Regions from separate parts of the Enterococcus sp. DIV0756 genome, predicted to be linked through region 3. Evidence: riboswitches for the same ligand, from Rfam matches in the RefSeq annotation. Region 3 holds a riboswitch; each other region holds the start of a gene.
What was found. Region 3 has a riboswitch for thiamine pyrophosphate ahead of thiT (energy-coupled thiamine transporter ThiT). Riboswitches for the same ligand answer to the same signal wherever they lie in the genome.

Region 1: it holds a riboswitch for thiamine pyrophosphate, as region 3 does, so the genes downstream of both, tenA (thiaminase II) here and thiT (energy-coupled thiamine transporter ThiT) in region 3, are expected to answer to the same signal.
Region 2: it holds a riboswitch for thiamine pyrophosphate, as region 3 does, so the genes downstream of both, thiW (energy coupling factor transporter S component ThiW) here and thiT (energy-coupled thiamine transporter ThiT) in region 3, are expected to answer to the same signal.

Annotation. Positions count from the first base shown of each region.
Region 1 is NZ_JBIOLF010000001.1:1,379,600-1,385,983, reverse strand. Features, by position in the region: gene IGI44_RS06680 (TetR/AcrR family transcriptional regulator) at 1-371, opposite strand, end outside; gene ilvN (acetolactate synthase small subunit) at 382-882, opposite strand; gene ilvB (biosynthetic-type acetolactate synthase large subunit) at 869-2,554, opposite strand; gene tenA (thiaminase II) at 2,672-3,328, opposite strand; TPP riboswitch at 3,499-3,611, opposite strand; gene IGI44_RS06660 (DUF2268 domain-containing protein) at 3,674-4,582, opposite strand; gene IGI44_RS06655 (DUF2087 domain-containing protein) at 4,729-5,457, shown strand; gene IGI44_RS06650 (VOC family protein) at 5,481-5,918, shown strand; gene IGI44_RS06645 (arginase family protein) at 5,945-6,384, opposite strand, start outside.
Region 2 is NZ_JBIOLF010000001.1:3,300,165-3,306,548, forward strand. Features, by position in the region: gene thiD (bifunctional hydroxymethylpyrimidine kinase/phosphomethylpyrimidine kinase) at 133-960, opposite strand; gene thiE (thiamine phosphate synthase) at 957-1,586, opposite strand; gene IGI44_RS15930 (hydroxyethylthiazole kinase) at 1,577-2,395, opposite strand; gene thiW (energy coupling factor transporter S component ThiW) at 2,392-2,871, opposite strand; TPP riboswitch at 2,995-3,084, opposite strand; gene gloA2 (SMU1112c/YaeR family gloxylase I-like metalloprotein) at 3,159-3,548, shown strand; gene IGI44_RS15945 (hypothetical protein) at 4,055-5,128, shown strand; gene IGI44_RS15950 (SdrD B-like domain-containing protein) at 5,232-6,384, opposite strand, start outside.
Region 3 is NZ_JBIOLF010000001.1:3,041,838-3,048,221, reverse strand. Features, by position in the region: gene IGI44_RS14660 (TetR/AcrR family transcriptional regulator) at 1-66, shown strand, start outside; gene IGI44_RS14655 (2-hydroxyacid dehydrogenase family protein) at 69-1,037, opposite strand; gene IGI44_RS14650 (low molecular weight protein-tyrosine-phosphatase) at 1,091-1,549, shown strand; gene IGI44_RS14645 (hypothetical protein) at 1,622-1,984, shown strand; TPP riboswitch at 2,054-2,152, shown strand; gene thiT (energy-coupled thiamine transporter ThiT) at 2,202-2,789, shown strand; gene IGI44_RS14635 (hypothetical protein) at 2,829-3,599, opposite strand; gene IGI44_RS14630 (class A sortase) at 3,867-4,571, shown strand; gene IGI44_RS14625 (patatin-like phospholipase family protein) at 4,707-6,347, shown strand; gene IGI44_RS14620 (YdbC family protein) at 6,377-6,384, shown strand, end outside.

The DNA of each region.
Region 1 (6,384 bases), 1.7 Mb from region 3:
TTAATAAAAGCTGTTGGAATTTTTTCTACATAGGGCATCGTTTCCTGATAAATTTCTTGTGCACGAAGGCCTAAAGAAAAGCGCACGATCTCTGGCGTCACCTGCTTCAAATACTCTCTCATTATCAAGTGGAGATCATCGACTAGATTCCAATGAAATCCCTCGGCGATGTTTGGATTAACAGAAGGAACCCAATCGGCCTCTTTTAAAGTTGTCAATAGCAACTCCTTCTTGCTGCCAAACTGTCGAAATAGCGTTGCTTCATTTACTTGCGCTTCTTTTGCAATATCTTTCGTTGTCATATCACTGTAGCCTTTTTCAACAATTAGCTTTTTTGTCGCAGCCATAATATTGGTTCGGGTATTTTTCATACAGAATTTTTTACTCCTTCACTAAACTTGCAATCGCCACACTTCCTCCCCGAATTATTTCGATTTCTTGAGAAATGAATTGCTTTAGATCGGCAATTAATTGGTTATTTTGCTTATCCGTATTTATACACTCAATCAGTAATTGATGTGTTGTTTCTTCAACAATAGTAAATGAATTATTCTTAGCTAATTTATCCAGGTCATTCTCTAGGTTCTCATCATAAGGAAGCTTAATGTACATCACCTCTTTAGTGTGGATCGGAATGTCGGAATAATCAATCACTTGAATCACTTCGATCATATTGCTTAACTGATACTTGACTTGTTCAAAGGTACGATCATCACTAAAAAGACTGATAGTCATCCGAGAAATATCTTTTGCTTCCGTTTCCCCAACCGTCAAGCTATTTAAATTATACAATTTCCCAGAGAATAATCCAGAGACTCTTGCTAGTACTCCTACTTCATTTTCAACGTAAACACTTAACCATTTCTGTTCAGTTGTCTTCATAAGTGATCATCTCCTTTAACCCTTGACCTGGTGCAACGATCGGTAGCACTTTTTGTTCCGTTTCAAGCATGAACTCTAAAACAATTGGCTTATCCTTCGATTGTTTTGCTTTTTCAAAGGCACTATCAAGCTCTTCTTCTTTGGTAATTCTCATTCCTTCTAACCCATAACTGTGTGCCAATGCAATAAAGTCCGGTACATACGTGTCATTACTATTACTCAACATCGTGTAAGAGTAGCGTTCCCCATAAAACATTTCTTGCCACTGACGAACGTTTCCTAAGCTTCTATTGTTGAAAATGCAAATAATGATCGGAATTTTTTCTAGGATAATGGTTGCTAGCTCCTGAAGATTCATCTGGAATCCTCCATCACCAGTGATTGTCAGAACATCCTTACTGGGATTTCCCAATTTTGCACCAATCGAAGCAGGAAAGCCAAAGCCCATTGTTCCTAGACCACCTGAGGTTAATAATTGACGCTCTTTTGTTACTTCAAGAAATTGTGTTGTCCACAGCTGATTTTGTCCAACATCTGTCACTACAATAGCATTTGAGAAATGGTCATTCACTTTTTTGATTATTTTTTCAGGAGTTAGGCCCCTTTCCTCCATCCGAACAGGCAGAATTTCATTGATTTTTTTTATTTCTTGTAGCCACTCATCATAGCTTGATTGATGAAGATGACTAGTTATTTTTGGTAATAAATCGTTGATGTCACCTACTAGGCGAATCTGTGAATCGACATTTTTATCAATGACAGCCGGATCAATATCTAGGTGGATCAGCTTAGTTAGCGGACAAAATGTTGTTGTGTTTCCAGTTACGCGATCATTTAGCCTTGTCCCTATTGCGAAAAGAACATCGCTATTCATAAGGGCGTGATTCGCCGCACAACTGCCATGAATTCCTACGTTACCAATATAATTCACATGATTGTTAGGCAACGCGCCTTTTCCCATAATCGTTGTGACAACTGGCACGTTATACTTTTCAACAAATTTTGCTATTTCTCGATAGGCTGCTCCACGATGAACTCCACCACCGAGAAGTACCACAGGCTTATTAGCGCTATTTAACAATTCAACCGCTTCTGTTAATTTTTCAAATGAAATATGTGGTGTTTTCTGACCACCACGAATTGTGACTTCTTCTGGATACATTTCTGAGCCAAGTTCTTGCTGAATATTTTTAGGAATATCTACTACTACCACACCTGGTTTGCCAGTTTGTGCAATGACAAACGCTTTTTTTAGAATCTCTCCTAAATCTTCTCGTTTTTTGACGGTTACTGCATATTTTGCAATTGAACGACAAATTCCTACCATATCTACTTCTTGAAAAGCGTCCTTTCCAATCAAGTGTGTCGAGACCTGACCTGTAATACAAACTAAAGGGGAAGAATCATAGCCTGCAGTAGCAATTCCAGTAACTAAATTTGTGGCCCCTGGTCCACTAGTTACCAGACAAACACCAACTTTTCCCGTCGATCGAGCATATCCATCCGCAGCATGGATGAGTCCCTGCTCATGTCGCGGCAAAACAACCCGAAACTCTTCTCTTTGATAAAGTGCATCAAACAAATCAATAGCCTGCCCGCCCGGATAGGCAAAACAAACTTCAACCTCCTCTTTGACTAAAGCGTTAACAACCATCTCTGCTCCCGAAATCATTTTTCACGCCTCCTTAAAATGCAAGTATTGACTTGCATTTTAACATACAACTTACATTAGTTGTCAACCGTTTTCAAAAAATAAAAGACCGTTCTCCTCCGAACGATCTCCTATTTCCTACCATTTTTCCAGCTTGACAGCCATTTCCCAAAAAGCATACTCCATCTTACTGCTAATCACGAAAGCCTGGATCATTTGCTGTTGCTCCTTCTTTAGACTTTCTTGATACAAACGATCTAAGAGGGCACACTCCTTTTTAATCCCTTCTGCAGCTGCTTCGCCTGCATACGTTTCAATCCATCGCTGATATAAAGAATCAGGTGAACCTGTTTCAATCAAACGAACGCCGATTTCTTGATAAAGCCAGGCACAAGGAAGCATGCCGGCAAAAGCAGTGTTTGGTGTCCCATCAACTAACTGTCGATACATATGAGAAACATAGTGATACGCTGTGGGAGCAATTGGTGTCTCCAGAATCTCTTGATCCGAAATCGCCAATTCTGAAAAGAATTCTTTACGAATGGCCATTTCGCCAAGTTTAAGATTTTCTGCATTCTCTTTCAATTGCTGCTGGGCTTCTTGATCATTCGTCTGTTCCGCGATCTTACTGTAAAGCTTACTAAAATGTTCAAGATAATAACGGTCCTGAAGTAGATAGTAACGAAAGATCTCTGATTCTAAATCTCCGGCTGCCAGTCTTTGGATAAACGGATGTTCAAAACTCTTCTCCCAATAGAATGCTGCTTCTTCACGTGCAATTTTTGTAAAAGTCATTCTCAGTCTCCTTTTATTGTTCTTTCTTAGTGTTCTTACTTGTTAGAAATCATCTCGGATCAAACCATAAAAAAACCTCCTTTATTCACATAAGAATGAAAAGGAGGCTTGCTGCTCAAAACATGCGTACAGAAGAAAACCCGACCGCAAAAAAACGGTCGGGTGCAAATTCTAAAAACATCACACATTCCCTGCGTCAGTACTAACTGTTTCAGGTTCAATGGGTATAATCTCAGGTTCAATGGGTATAATCTCAGCTTCAAAAGCACCCCTAGTGTCATTCAATTATTAAAAGTATAACATACTCTTTTTAGTAAAACGACCGTTATTTAAAATCATCTGAACTTAATCAAATATTCTGGATTCTTCGACTAGCGTTCTACTTGGCGTCAAAGTAGCTTGAGCAATTGTTTCTCCAGTATTTTTTAAATAATCCTTTACAAGATGATAGCCGATCGTGTATCCGGCATTTCTTGAAAGCCCCACTGGCTGGTAGCCCTGTTCACGCGCCACCTCATCCCCGTACATATAAGCGGAAACCTGATCGAAGCCACGAGCCTCTCGTCCAGACTTCATTACCTCGATTGTGTACTCTAACTCCTCTTGATCGTACTCTTGTACCCAAGGACCACGCTGTTCAACTCCATAAAGGGTTTCAGCAAAAACTTCCGCTAACCCTTCAATTACTAAATAATCTTCGACACTTACATCTCCATGATTAAAAGGTTCATAAGTAAAGCGAACATTATGATTAAACTCATGGGCTAATGCTGATTTTAATCGCGTTCGATTAAAGGCATTCGGTACAACAATCAGCAAAATGTATCCAGGTATACCGCCAAATCCACTATATCCCTCACTTGCCATCAATATATTATTTTCGGAATCACCAAGTAAGATATTCAAGCGAAATTCATTCACAGGAATGTCATACCCAATATCATTAAAAAGTTGAACACTCTCGTTAATCACCTGATTGTATTGCCTGAAAATATTCGTGTCTTTCAATGAAGTTACTTTTGATTTAATCAACTCTATTTCCTTCCTTGGTGTCCAGATGCCTAGCATCTCTGATGCCATTACTACGTCGTAACCTCCCGGTGTTTTAGGTACAAGTGGAACGCTTAAGTAGCGCCACATTTCTTCAAATGGCTGCATGATTTCATAACGAAAGCTATTTTCGTCCACCTGACTGTGCAAACATCGTTCATAAAAGCTCAGCGAATCAACTAGTTTTACTTCAAAATTATTCACTATGATAACCTCCTTTCTTTTATCATAATCGTTGACGTTACGTAAAGGTCAACAGCACTTAAAAATAAAGACCAAAATTTATTTCGCAACTTAATTTGCAAACAATTTCAGTTTGTGTTAGCATTATATTGAAAAGGAGAGATGGTATGGAGAATGAATTAACTATCAAAGAAATAAAAAAAGGTTATTCAAAAAAAGGAGAATTTCTTTTTCACTGCCTATATTGTGATCAAACATTTGATGATCGCTTTGTCTACCCGATCAGTGAATCGAATAGTCAATTCGCTCGAGCTGAAGGTGCGATGATCTATCATGTGAAGCACACACATCACGGTCCTTTTATTGCTTTACTTAATCTTGACAAAAATCAAACTGGACTAAGCGAAACACAAAAAAATTTTTTGAATCTATTTTCAAAAGGTATGGATGATCAGGAAATCGCCGATCAGTTGAATATTACGACTTCCGCGGTAAGAAATCATCGTTTCAAATTCAAAGAGAAAAAACGTCAAGCAAAAATTTTATTAGCTTTATTGGAATCGATCGAAGAAAAAGAACAACGAGATTTCACTGCGAATTCAATTATTGATTCTGATGAACGCTTTGTATCAACACAAAATGAAAGAGCAAAAGTCTTTAAAGTTTTCCTTGATGAGAATGGAAAAGCCAACCAAATACCAAAAAAAGAAAAAAAGCGGATAATTCTAATTCAAAAATTAGCTGAGAATTTTATTCCTGAAAAGCAATACACAGAAAAGGAAATCAATGAGGTCATTTCTACAATGTTTGATGATTATGTCACGATCAGACGATATTTGATTGAGTACGGAATTTTAGGTCGTACCGTAGATGGCACGACCTATTGGAAAATATAACTGTTTTGAAGGGAGCCGTTATCATGGTGTTACCAATGAAAATCGATCATATGCAAGTCACAGTAAGAGATATTAATGTAGTAGAAGCCTTTTATGATGGACTGATGGAAAGCTTGGGCTTTGATTTGAGCAAAAAAATCAAGGTTTACTTAGAGGAATTGGATATGAACGTCATCGAATATCTTGATAGCTCCTATGATTTCGGCATTTGTTCCGCCCTTAATGACTATCAGCAAGAATCAGTCCATCGTAGAAAACCAGGCGCTGTTCATCATATTGCGTTTCGAGCGCCATCCAGAAGTGAAGTTGATCGCATCTATCAAGAGATACTTAAATTAGATGCTGAGATTTTGGATGAACCACAGATTTTCCCACAACACGGACCGAACTACTATGCTTTTTTCTTTAAAGATCCAGATGGAATCAAATATGAAATTGTGAATAATGACGATCATCTCTAAAAAGTCAGCGAACTCCGCTGACTTTTTTAATCCCTAAATATTTCTACACTCTCCAACGCTTTCCGCAAATTGATCGCATCCCACGGTAAATGTTCCCCGATACTAAATCCTACAATTTCGGTCTGTTCAGACACGTCTTTCATGATACGGGTAATCTGTTCGAGTGTCATCGCTCCAACCGGTGCAGGAAATTTTTCTATCTCTAAGTATGGTTTTCCCGGATTTATCGATCGATAATCCTGTGGCGACAGAACATCCAAATCAAAATGGATCGCAAGATGTTTAAATTGATTTTGAGTAATCCAATCAATTATTAAGCGACTATCATCCACTAGCTTATCGGGCGTGAGGTAATTCATTTTCAGATCATTTACTTGATGATCACAGGGACGCAGCTCTTCATATTTTAGACCAGCTAGCATAACCTGCTCCACCTTGAAGGGATGACAAACCTTTTCGGCAAACT
Region 2 (6,384 bases), 260 kb from region 3:
AGCCCTCATGCTTAATTATAAATCTTTCATCCCAGCTGCGCTATTTTAATCCTTTTAGCTTTTTCACAAAAAAATCCTTTGTCAGAAAAACAACTGACAAAGGATAACTATAGTGAATCACTATTTTTTTAATTAGTTTGTTTCCTTTATTGAAATAATATCGCGCATTTTTGCCCAATGATTCGTCGGCCCATGACCGTGCCCTACAAAGATAGGCTGACTAATCGCCGCATGGATAAATCTCTTTCCGGTAATGATTGCTTCCTTTAACTCATTCCCTTTTGCTAGCTCAGCGGCGATACAAGCCGAAAAGGTATCGCCCGTTCCATGAGTACTAGCGGTTTCCACTCTCGGTGCACTCATCCAGAAGCTTTCTCCTGTCGCCAATAAAACAAAATCTGCCGCTTCTTTATTTTGGCTATGTCCACCTTTAACGACAATGTTTTTCGCACCAAAATTTTGCAGCTTCTTCGCCGCCTCAACCATTTCCTGATCCGTAACGATTCGCTGCCCGATGAATCCCTCAGCTTCTGGTAAATTTGGAGTCACAACTGTCGCTAACGGCAGCAACTTCTCATTGATCGTCTTAACCGCATCGCCTTGCAATAAATGATGACCACCTTTTGCTACCATCACAGGATCTACGATTAAAGGACCGAAATCGACTTGCTTCAATTTCTTCACGACCGTTTCTACTCGCTCAACATCTGCCAGCATCCCTGTTTTTGCTGCACCAATCGAAAAATCCGCCGCCAAAGAATCAAACTGCTCTTCAATAAAGGAACTGGGAATCGCCATACTGTCTTGTACGCCATACGTATTTTGTGCTGTTAGTGCTACGATGATGCTCATGCCAAAAGCTTCACGTGCTTGAAAAGTTTTCAAATCTGCTTGAATCCCAGCGCCGCCGCCAGAATCAGAGCCCGCGATCGTTACGACTTGTGGTGTTGAATTGATCATACTTGTTCCCCCACTATCTCTGCTATTTTTTGTCTTAAACTGCGAACCTTTTTGTCAACCTCTTCCGCTAGCATAATCTCACTAACGATCGAAACCCCAGCAATCCCTGTTCCACGAAAATTAACTAAATTTTCTTCCTTGATGCCGCCAATCGCAACACTTGGAATTGTCACTGCTCCATTGATCGCTTTTAGCGTTTCAATCGAAGTCAACGGTGTTTCTTTGGTTTTTGTAGGAAAGATCGCACCGATCCCTAAATAATCGGCGCCAACCTTTTCAGCCTCTAGGCCACGTTCAACTGTTTTCGCCGATACACCTAGAATTTTTTCTGACCCAATCAGTGAACGAACAACATCCACCGGCAGCTCATCATCACCGATGTGCACCCCCGCCGCGTCAACTGCCAAACAAATGTCGACCCGATCATTGATAATTAAAGGAGTGTGGTAGCGATCCGTGATGGCTTTAACTTTTAATGCCAGATCATAAAAACTGCTCGTCAAAAGCTCCTTCTCCCGTAATTGAACCAGTGTTACGCCATTTTTACAGGCCTCTTCAATCACCACTAAAAATTGATCGTCGTGAAAATCATACCGACCAGTCACTAAATATAAAGTTAAGTCCATTGCTTTTCCCATCCTTTCACTTTTGTCCACCAGTTCTCCTCCATCAATATTGAAAGCTGATTCAACGTCTCTTGCCGGAAAGCGGCTAGGCCATTCGTATCTCTTGCTTGCTCTCCGCAAAGATTAAAATAGCTCACCGCAGTTACAGCGGCATCGATCGCTTTCATTCCGCTGCCTAATAAAGCTGCAATCAACGCACCAACAATATCACCTGTTCCCGTAAAGCGATCCAATGCAGACAGGCCATTCGCTAAATGAAAAATACGTTCTTGATCAACGATAATATCTTGAGAACCTGTTGCTAGGAATGTGGTCTTCGGATAAAGAACCGCTAACTTCTGCAAAGCTTCTGATAATTCAGCGATTGCTTCCTCACTTTGATCTAACTCACTACCATCTACTCCGCGTGCTTGGCTCGGCAGCCCGCAAAAATTCCGTAGTTCAGAAATATTGCCTTTCACTACTGTTGGATTTTCCGCCACCAATGAACGCCCTACTTGATTTCGAACCTGACTGACACCATAACCAACCAAATCCACCACCGTCGGCTTATGAACGCTATTTGCTAGTTTACTCGCTGCTACCAGGCTAGTCGCACGTTCTTCCGACAAATGCCCGATATTCAGCAGCAACCCATCTGTTTGTTGAAATAATTCCTCGAATTCTCGCGGATCAGAAGCCATGATCGGTTTTGCTCCAATATAAAGCAACGCATTTGCAACAGTCTCACAAGTCACTTCATTGGTTATACAATGAACTAACGGAGCACTTTCTAACGGAAACGCCTTCGAAATATTCGTTTTGATCATCCAAACATCCTTTCACTTGAAAACAGCCGCTGCCAACGTTTAAAAATCGTTGTTTCCTGCAATTTAACCAACACAACAAAAGCAATCGCCGAACCAATCAACGTTGCGCCAACAAATCTTGGTGTATAAATCAACCAGTACAACTCATTTTGACTCCCGGTAAACCAGACCATTACAGGATAAGATAAGAGTGAACCGATGATTCCTGTACCCACGATTTCACCCAGCATGGACCAAACCAATCTTCCTCCCAAACGATAAAATAGACCCGCAAAGAAGGCACCAAACACTGCCCCCGTCAGCGCCAAAGGCGGAATCCCCAACATCGTCATTCGTATCAATGCACAGACTACCGCCATGACTGTTCCGTAAAACGGACCTAACAACACTCCGGCGATAATGTTCATGACGCTGGACATCGGCGCCATCCCTTCGATTCGCATCAAGGGAGACAATACGACATCCAACGCAATCATTAAGGCCAATAACGTCAACTTGTGGATTTTACTTTTTTCCACGACAAATAACTCCTTTCTGCAAGAAACAAAAGGAGTAAAAGACAGAAAAACCCAACCAAAATAAAATGGTCGGGTACGATCAGTCAACTAGCTACATTTCCCTGCGACAGTTTTAACTGCATCAGGTTCCATGGGTATAATCTCAGCCAAAAAGCACCCCAAATGTTTCTCTTCAATTGATTGGAGTATAACATACTTTTTTTATTCCAACTAGCTTATAATGAGAAAAAAAGGAGGAGCCCTTCATGCAAAAACCAGATTTTTCCGCGATCCATCACGTTGCGATCATCGTTTCAGACTATCAGAAGGCACGGCATTTTTATGTGGACATTCTTGGTCTGCCAATCATTCGTGAAAATTTTCGGCCAGAGCGCCAGGATTACAAATTAGATTTACAGTTAAATGACGCGGAGTTAGAAATCTTTGCTGTTAAAAATCCACCAAAACGGCCAAGTTTCCCGGAAGCAGCAGGCTTACGTCATCTTGCATTCAAAACAATGGACATCGAAGCCACAGTCGCTTATTTAAAGAGCCACGGCGTTGACTGTGAACCTTTGCGAACCGACGATTTTACTGGAGAGAAAATGACTTTCTTTTTTGATCCAGATGGCTTGCCGCTGGAATTACATGAATAATTTTCAAGAAATTCAAAAAGTGGTGTTTCCTTATGTTTGAGTGTAATGAAAAAATGGTGCCGTATTCGGCTCTTATCAGAAATGAGAGTAAACAGGACACCCTTTGTCTCTCATATGCGAAGAAAAAGCAGATTTAAAGCCTATGGATATCTCTATCTACTATCTAGCTGAGGCAAGAATAATGATGGTCTTTAAAGAAATCCATTTTATTTAAAAATATTTTTAATAAAGAATCATAGCAATTCACAAACAGCAATTTGAGCATCTTTAAAACGAAAATTCGTTTTTAGATGTTTTTTTATTGTTCCAAAAACTAATTTAACAGCGATAAAACCCGTTTATACCCGTGATTTTATTTCATTCATATTCTTTAAAAAATTACTATAAAAAAGAAAGACAGGTATTTTTTCTATTCTTATCGCAAAATTTAAATCTCGCCATATCCGTCTACTAGCGTTATGATTTTCTCAAGAAAACGGATACATATTTGGAGGGAACAAACAGACATGAAAACAATTGAGCAGAAAAAACCGTTATTACAGAGAAATTTATTCGGCATGAAAAGAGCGACACTTGAGGCTAAACTAATTAGTTATTTTGAATTTTCTCAAGATATCGCGACATTCATGAAGTATCTGGTGATTGTGATGGTTCGGAACTCACTTGTGGTTAGCGATTATTCATTTTTATGTCAAGAGTTGGTGTGTGATCTGTTCCTAACGGCGGATCCTAGTGATGTACTACGTGCGTACTGCGCCTATTTTAAGGATTATTTCAAGAAAAGCGGAGATTGGGACAAGGTGGTTCACCGTTTGTTTGCCGACAAAAAAGACTATTACCGTTCAACCGAGGAAGCGCGTTCACATAAACGGCTTATGGATGCTAAGGGAACAGAAGAAGCTGAGAATCCAGATCTGACCCTGCGAATTGTCTCTACGTTTGAAGATGCCTCAGGTAAAAAGCATAGCTTGACGATTGCCGATGCAGACGAAACACGATCAACGACTGAGCTTTACAAAATTTTAGCAATCCTGACAACGATCCCCCTCTTTAAAACCGCTGACGGTGTAAGGCGCTTTGCAAAACTCGTCAAGGCAAAGCGCCCAGGAACAAAAGAGACATTGAAAGAGGTTGAGCAGCAAGCAGATCAACAGACAGAGAGCGTTCAGCAGCCAGAATCAGAAGTGCAAGAAGTGAAAACCATTGAAATTGTCGTACCAGAGGGTGTTGACCCTAGTATGCTGAATGAGCAAGAAGTATTGACGATGGCCCGCATAGGGCACCCCGATGTGGTTAGTTTGGAAAACATCCATGTTGTATTTATTGAGCAAGTGTCAGAACCAGACGAATCGGTCAAAAAACAAGAGCCGCTTCTTGAACCGACGAAAGAATCAATTGTTCCACCAAATACGGCGAGTGACAGAACCGCATCGAAAAATACACCCGACCAATCTGATCCACCCGTCACCAGCCAAGAGAAACGTAAAAAGCCTAAGTTCCTTACGCCCAGAGCCGCCTACATTCAAAAATTGATTGCAAAGAAAATGAAAGATAAAGACAATGAAGCTTCCACTTCTTAGGTTGGTAACGTGGTCGAACCTTTAAATGGCATGATAAACAAAAAAAGTTCTTTCTCAAGTTTGGTTTATACCCATTCTTGAAAAAGAACTCAAAAAAACTTTTCTATGCATCATTTTTTCGTAGCTCAATTATCTTTTTGGCTGAGAAACCAAGCAAAATAATTAGCGTTATATAAACAAACCAATTCATTGCAGTCATTTTAACGCCTGTTACCACGATTGCTTCAACATATCCCGCATTAAGAATGGGCTTCAATTCTGTTTCAATATCAATTGTGATTGGATCAGACTGTCCATTTTTATTTACATGACTGCTAATCTCTGTGGTACCTTTTTTAACGAATCCGTATTGCCCATATTGACCGTCTAATTTTTTCACAAGAATTTTATACGACCCCTTGTCTACCACCGCAAAGTAATATTTTCCCTCTTGATTCGTAAACGTGGTTTCGACAGGTAGATAGTCATCGGCGGTCGTATCGTATTTCAGCAAAGTTACTTCTCGATTTTCTAGTACCTCATCTGCATCATAGGTACTGTTTCTATTCTTATCGAGAAAAATGGTTCCCGAAAGTGTGGTTGGCGGTCCCCAGATAGCATAAAGATATTTATCACTATCCATCGTGATCGTATCCATTCCATCTAAACCATATCTTTTTCCTTGACCATTAGGATCATCACACCAATATAAGAATACAAAATCAGGATTACTTGAAGGCGGTGTATACTTCAATTCTTCTTCGGAACGAATCTTCACAATTGCAGGTGGGTTCTTTATATACCGTTCTTCATAACGCTCTCCACCTCCACCATTAGGATCATAGACGATTTTAAAGGAATCTGGAAAATAGTTCACTTGATGATCATTTAAATAATTGTTATCAAATTTAAGTGGCCCATTGATAACCTCCGGCACAGGGTATTTTGCTTGGGAACGATTGTCTTCAGTCACTTCGCCAGGAGATGTAATCGTAATATTCTTATAGTAAGTATCCGCATCCACTGGAGAATTGTAGTAGTAATCCTCAGTAAAAATCCCACCACCACTTATTCCTGCTTCATTCAGCGATATCGTTCCATTAGTGACATTTAATATAGCAGTATCTTGAAGATATAGACCCGCGCCATTATTGATGGCGGTATTTTGTGTGATTTTTCCGCCAGACATAATGAACTGCGCCTGATCGCTAGCGAAAACGCCGCCGCCATTTCGCGCTGGATTCTTTTCTATAGTTCCCTCTTCCATTGTAAAAATG
Region 3 (6,384 bases):
CGTTTTGCGAAGGATATCGAATTTTTCGCCTATCGGTTGTATGAAAAAGACTGGCATGAGCGTTAAGCTCAGTCCAGTCCATTAACGATATGTTTGATTGGTTCATGATTTTCGAGGGCAATCGCATTTTTTGCGACAATCTCAGCCATTTGGTTACGAGCTTCTACACTGGCATTGCCGATATGCGGGGTTAGGATCACATTCGATAACTCTTTTAACCCTTCGGTGACTTGCGGTTCGAATTCGTAGACATCTAAAGCAGCACCAGCGATTTGTCCGGTTTTTAAGGCTTGAAGCAACGCGGCTTCGTCAATCAGCGGACCACGAGCGGCGTTGATCAGGAAAGCACTGTCCTTCATTTGTTTAAAGGTTTCGCTTGTCAGCAGATGATGTGTTTCTGCTGTTAGCGGTGCATGCAGGGTTAAGATATCTGCTTGCTGAATCAAATCTTCCTGCGAGCAGTAGGTTACCTGTAATTTTTTCGCAAGTTCAGCACTTAAGGCATGGCGCTGGTGATAGAGAATCTTCATTCCAAAGGCGTTCATCATTTGAGCTAAGGCTTGACCAATCTGCCCCATGCCGATGATGCCTAACGTTTTATCCTTTAATTCGTGGCCTAAGAAAAAGAGCGGTGCCCAGCCGTCAAAGCCTTGATCATGCATCAAGCGGTCTCCTTCGACGATTCGGCGAGATAGGCTGATAATCAATCCAGCTGTCAATTCGGCCGTCGCATTGGTAGAGACAACTGGCGTATTCGTTACATAGATTTTTTTCTCTTTCGCATAAGCAATGTCGATATTGTTGAAGCCGGCACCAAAATTGGCGATTAATTTTAAGTTCGACGCAGCATCAATAACGTCGCGGTCGACTTGTGTTGATAGGGGACAAATCAATATTTCACAATCAGCGATGGCTTCAATCAAATCTTTTTTGGAGATTAGCCCCTCGCCCTCATAGACCCGATAATCAAGTCCGGCATCTTCTAATAATTTAGTGCCAAGCTCTGGCAGTTTGGCGGAAAGATAAATTTTACTCATTTACAATCCCTCGTTTCATTTCAATAAATTGACTATAGCACAGGAGGAATGACATGAAAAAGATTCTATTCGTTTGTATGGGAAATATTTGCCGCTCGCCCATGGCAGAGGCGATTTTTCGCGATGCCTTTGAGAAAAAACAGGAGAACAACTTCGACGTCGATTCAGCAGCTACGAGTCGCTGGGAAGTCGGAAATCCACCTCATCGCGGCACGCAAAAAATATTAGCGGAGCATCATATCTCAGCAAAGGGCATGCGGGCTCGACAAGTGACAACTGAAGATTTTTATGAGGCTGATTACATTATCGGGATGGATCAAGAAAATGTCAGCGATCTTCAAGCGATGGCACCAGAAGGAACAGAAAACAAGATTTGTCTTTACTTGGATCGTGTCTCTGAACATACAGGGGAGGGAATTCCTGACCCTTGGTATACCGGAGATTTTGAGGAAACTTATGAATTAATTCAGAAAGGTTTAAACGAATGGTTAACTTTTTTTGAAATGGACTAGATTCCTTGTTTTTTCTTCAAAATTTAAGTAAAATCAAACTACGTAACCATGCTCTTGATAGGAGGAAGCTGAATGACTAAAAACGAGAAGCCTAAGAAGAATTTAATCAAGCTATTTTCGAATTCGTCGTATCGTTTCATCTCGGATTTTTTGAATGATTCTGCTGAAAAACGCGCCCAAGAGCAAGCCAATGAGAATATTTTTCTCAAACTGAAGATGGCCTCTCTACAGAATAGTTTAGTAGTCATTCAAGTTCAGGATGAACATAACGAAGAAAAGTTCCAAACGATCTCAGGCTGGTTGCCCAAAGTAGTCACGAATGATTCGATTGTTATTCGTACCCAGGACAATCAATTGGTGATGTTGACGATTGATCGGATTAAAAAGGTGACAACCTTATCACCAAGCGGCGATCAGGAAAGTATTTCACGATAAAAGTATTTTATACATTTACGAGCAAACAGACATCTGTTATACTCTGAATGTACTAGAAAATAGAATAATACTGTCGCAAAGGGGAGCCCTCGGGCTGAGATTGAGATTACTCTAAACCCTAGTACCTGTTTCGGTTATTCGAGCGTAGGAATTGTGATGAAGTAAAGATATTTACTTCTCCTTTGTGGACTGTATGTTCAAAAGGAGGAGTTTTTTTATGTATAAAACAAGAATTTTAGTGGAAGGAACCGTCGTGGCGGCGTTAGCGTTGGTATTGTCATTCATCCCAACGACTATCGGCAGCAGCTTCACGATTTCATTGGGGATGATTCCGCTAACATTGTTTGCCTTACGTCGGGGATTGAAGCCCGCGCTAATGTCAGCCTTCATTTGGGGCATCTTGCATTTTCCTGCAAGCCAAGTGGTTTATCTTAGCGTCATTCAAGTATTGATCGAATATCCGATTGCCTTTACCTTTGCCGGTTTTGCAGGTCTCTATGCTAAGAAGGTTCAAAAAGCGTTAAGTGAGCAGGATATGGCAAGTGCTCGGAAAAATATTATTTTTGGCACATTCATTGGTACGGGAGCAAGGTTTTTCTGGCATTTTATCGCTGGAGTCGTTTTCTGGGGAAGTTATGCTTTGTGGGGCATGAATCCATGGATTTTTTCATTGGTTATGAATGGTGTCAGCGGAGTTGCAACTGCTGTTGTAACTGCCATTGTGGCGATTATAGTTGCAGAAAAAGCGCCGCAATTGTACTTGCCGAAGGACGGCAATTTGATTCACAAACAAAGTCATCAATAAACAAAAAAAGCATTTGTCCTAAGTTGGCAAATGCTTTTCTTATCGGAATGAAAAGACCGGATCATCATTTTCGACTTCCAAGGACCAAAGTTGCTTGGCACTGTCGTAAGTGATTTCCGCAATCTGTTGTTCTTTTTTAAAATTTTTAGGACTACGCCGCCACCCTTTTTCATCTGATAAAAAGATCGGAATACTGTAAACACGATTTTTTAATTCAGATTGACTGAGGCAAAAAATTGCGCCTTCCTGCAAGATCGGATATAATTCCTTCAATAACTCACCTTCTAAAGGAGCGACTGAAGAGCCTTTGCGGAAAAAAGATCGGCGATCGTTGACTTTTTCCAAGACGATTCGAGTCAATTTGCTAGCTAGGATACGATAGAATTCATCGAGGTAACGATAATACACGCGCATCGTTTCATTCCCTAAGTTGAAGTAGACAAAATTGTTTTGTAACTTATAAAAAAAAGGTGAATGCAGATGAGTCCGCATATGCCCAAAATAGAGCAATTCAGAAATTTCTAATGGAGTTAGTTCCTTCAGCATCGCATAATCATTAAAATCGATCCACTTGCTTCCTTTTGAATGGGTAAAGGCCTTATTATTAAAAAATTGTTGGACTTGATCTGGACTATTAACGATTTTCAAACCTGTATGGGGTTCGTATTCTCCCGCTTCTGCAACTGGATCTAGCAATAACAAATGTTTTGGCTGATGGACGATTCCATCAACAAAATCGCTGGGTGAAAAACCTTTTGAGAGCACAGCATTACTTGTGGAATCAATATATGCAAATAACGTTTCTGGCACAAATTTTCACCCTTTCTAATAGTTGTCACAATTATTTTAACTCAATAATAAAAAAAAAGCTCGTATCTTTTATTTTAAAATTTGATTACAAACCCCTTAAAAACTGCAACATTGAGGCGCTTTTTTAACATTTAAAATCATTTTAATAAATAACGACTTTCTCATCTAATTATTTCTTTTTTTAAATTTTTTTCTATTAAGTGAAAGTAGTATCACAGAGTTTAATAGAATATGATATGATTAGCGGGAGAATGCAGGAGGCTTGAGATGAAGAAAAAAAGAAATTGGCTAATAAATATTTTTCTTTTCTTATTATTGCTAGTAGGTTTGGCTTTGATTTTTAACAATCAGATCAAATATTTTTTGATGCAATATAATGGTGAACGCTATGCCGTAGCGAAAATGGATCGAGCAGAACTCGATAAAAATATGCAAAAAGAAGCGTCATTTGATTTTGATGCGGTTGAGCCAGCAAGTACAGAAGCAGTATTGCAAGCACAATTGAGTAACAAACGACTACCAGTGATCGGTGGGATCGCGATCCCATCCGTAGAGATCAATTTACCGATTTTTAAGGGGTTATCCAATGAGGTGCTGCTTTATGGAGCGGGGACGTTGTCACCCGATCAAAAACTCGGTGAAGGCAACTATGCATTGGCTAGCCATCGAGCAGATCGACCAGGTTTACTATTTACACCGCTTGAAAATGTTAAAGAGGGTGACTTGATCTATTTAACTGATCTGCATAATATTTATACATATAAGACGACACTGAAAGTCCGAGTGCAGCCGACAGAAGTGAAATATTTGGATGTTCAACCAGACAAACAACAGGTAACGTTAATTACCTGTGGTGAGATTGAAGGCGTGACCCGAATTATCGTTCAGGGAGATCTTATAGCCATGACACCTGTCAACAACGCTACCGATCCGATGCGCAAGGCATTTGAGATGGAGCAGCGTACGTATTAAATTATCAAATTTTGAAACAGACCTTTTTCAGAAAGCTTCAAGGCTTGCCTTGAGGCTTTTTGTTGCAACAGGATTTCTGCTATACTGAAATAAATATGCGAAATGAACATACGGTAAAAATCAAGGGAGGAAGCGATGGCGTTAAAGCAAATGTACATGTCAGATGTCTTGGCTTTTTGGGAGAAATTCCAACAGACACAGCTGCTTTTTCCATTTTTTGCCTCTCATGGTCAAGGGCGATCAGCGTTTTTAGCAGCTGTAAAACATGGGGAAGGCTATTGGATACAACGTAAATCCCAATGGCTGCTGGTAGATAAAACCGATGCAGGCGAAGCATGGCATATTAGAAATTTATTGATCTCAATAGATCTTAACTGGCAAACAGCTTTCACGTTATTGGAGAATGCTGCGCGGCAACAATTCAAACGAGTATTGCAGTTAAAACTTGATGCCAACCAAATCCTGCAACAGTGGTTGACTACTCAAGGCTATCAGCTGTACGAGGGTGTTTGGCGAAAGGAACTGATCTATCATACTGGTTTGGTGTTAGGCGGAGGCGGTGCTCGTGGGGCCTATCAAATTGGCGTTTGGAAGGCATTGCTAGAAAAGGACATTCAATTTGAAGTGATTACGGGCACCTCAGTTGGGGGCTTGAATGGTGCATTAATTGCCCAAGGAGATTATAATCAAGCGTTAGCTTTGTGGGAGGAGATCGAAACTGATAAGGTTTTAGATATCACCTTTAAGGAAGTAGAGGAATTAGATTTTTCGGCACAAATGGATCAGTTACGGACATTTGTGCGTACGTCATTCCGCCAACGCGGGATTTCTTCAGCCCCTCTTAGGCGTCTATTAGAGCAACATTTGGATGCCGAAAGGGTTCAAGGAGGTTGCCCCTTTTATGTCGTTGCGACAAAGGTTCCAGCCTTTCAAGAAGTAATTGTTTCACTGAATGAGTGCCGCGACGAGGAGATTATTGATTGGTTGCTGGCGTCTGCATCCTTTTTCCCGATGATGGCAATGGCTAAAATCAAGAATGAGCTGTATGTCGACGGCGGCTATCGCAATAATTTGCCAGTTGATATCGCTTTGCGAAAACCGATTACGGAAGTGATTATTGTCGATGTTCATGGTCCTGGAATAGACAAAAAGTATCGCTTACCAGACGAGGTTGCAGGTCTAGTGTTGGCAAGTCCATGGAGTTTAGGGGATCTTCTGCTATTCCATAGTGCCCGTTCCTCGGAAAATATTGACTTGGGCTATTTGGAGACGAAACGGGCATTAGGCGAGCTGAAAGGCTATCGCTACTTCTTCAGTTGTAAAGTAGATTTTGAAGCGATAACGAGAAATTTTTTACGGTACCTTAAAACCGAGGTTTCAATTGATTTTGGGGCTCTCTATCTAGAGCTGAAAAAGTTTTTTCGTCAAGACATACCGATAGAACGGGTAAGTTTAGCATTCATGGAATTTTTTGCCTATTGGGTGAATGTTTCGCCAGTCCGTGTTTTTACACCGCAGGAATTTATTGAAACGATCCTACGGCAATTTGAGATGCCAATCAAGTTGAATGGAAATTATTCAGTCCAGGAGCAAATTGAAGATTTTATTGAGAATCATAATATTTTTTCGGATTATTATCAGGTTTTACAGATTTATCAGCTGGAGGGACCTTTGGAGACGATGTACCGTCGTTGGCCGATACCGACCATGCTGGCACTCTTTTTTAAATACATGCGAAACGGCTATCTCATTAATGACCTGTATAATGAGAAGTAGCTGATAGTTACATACTAGGAGGAACAAGAATGGCAGA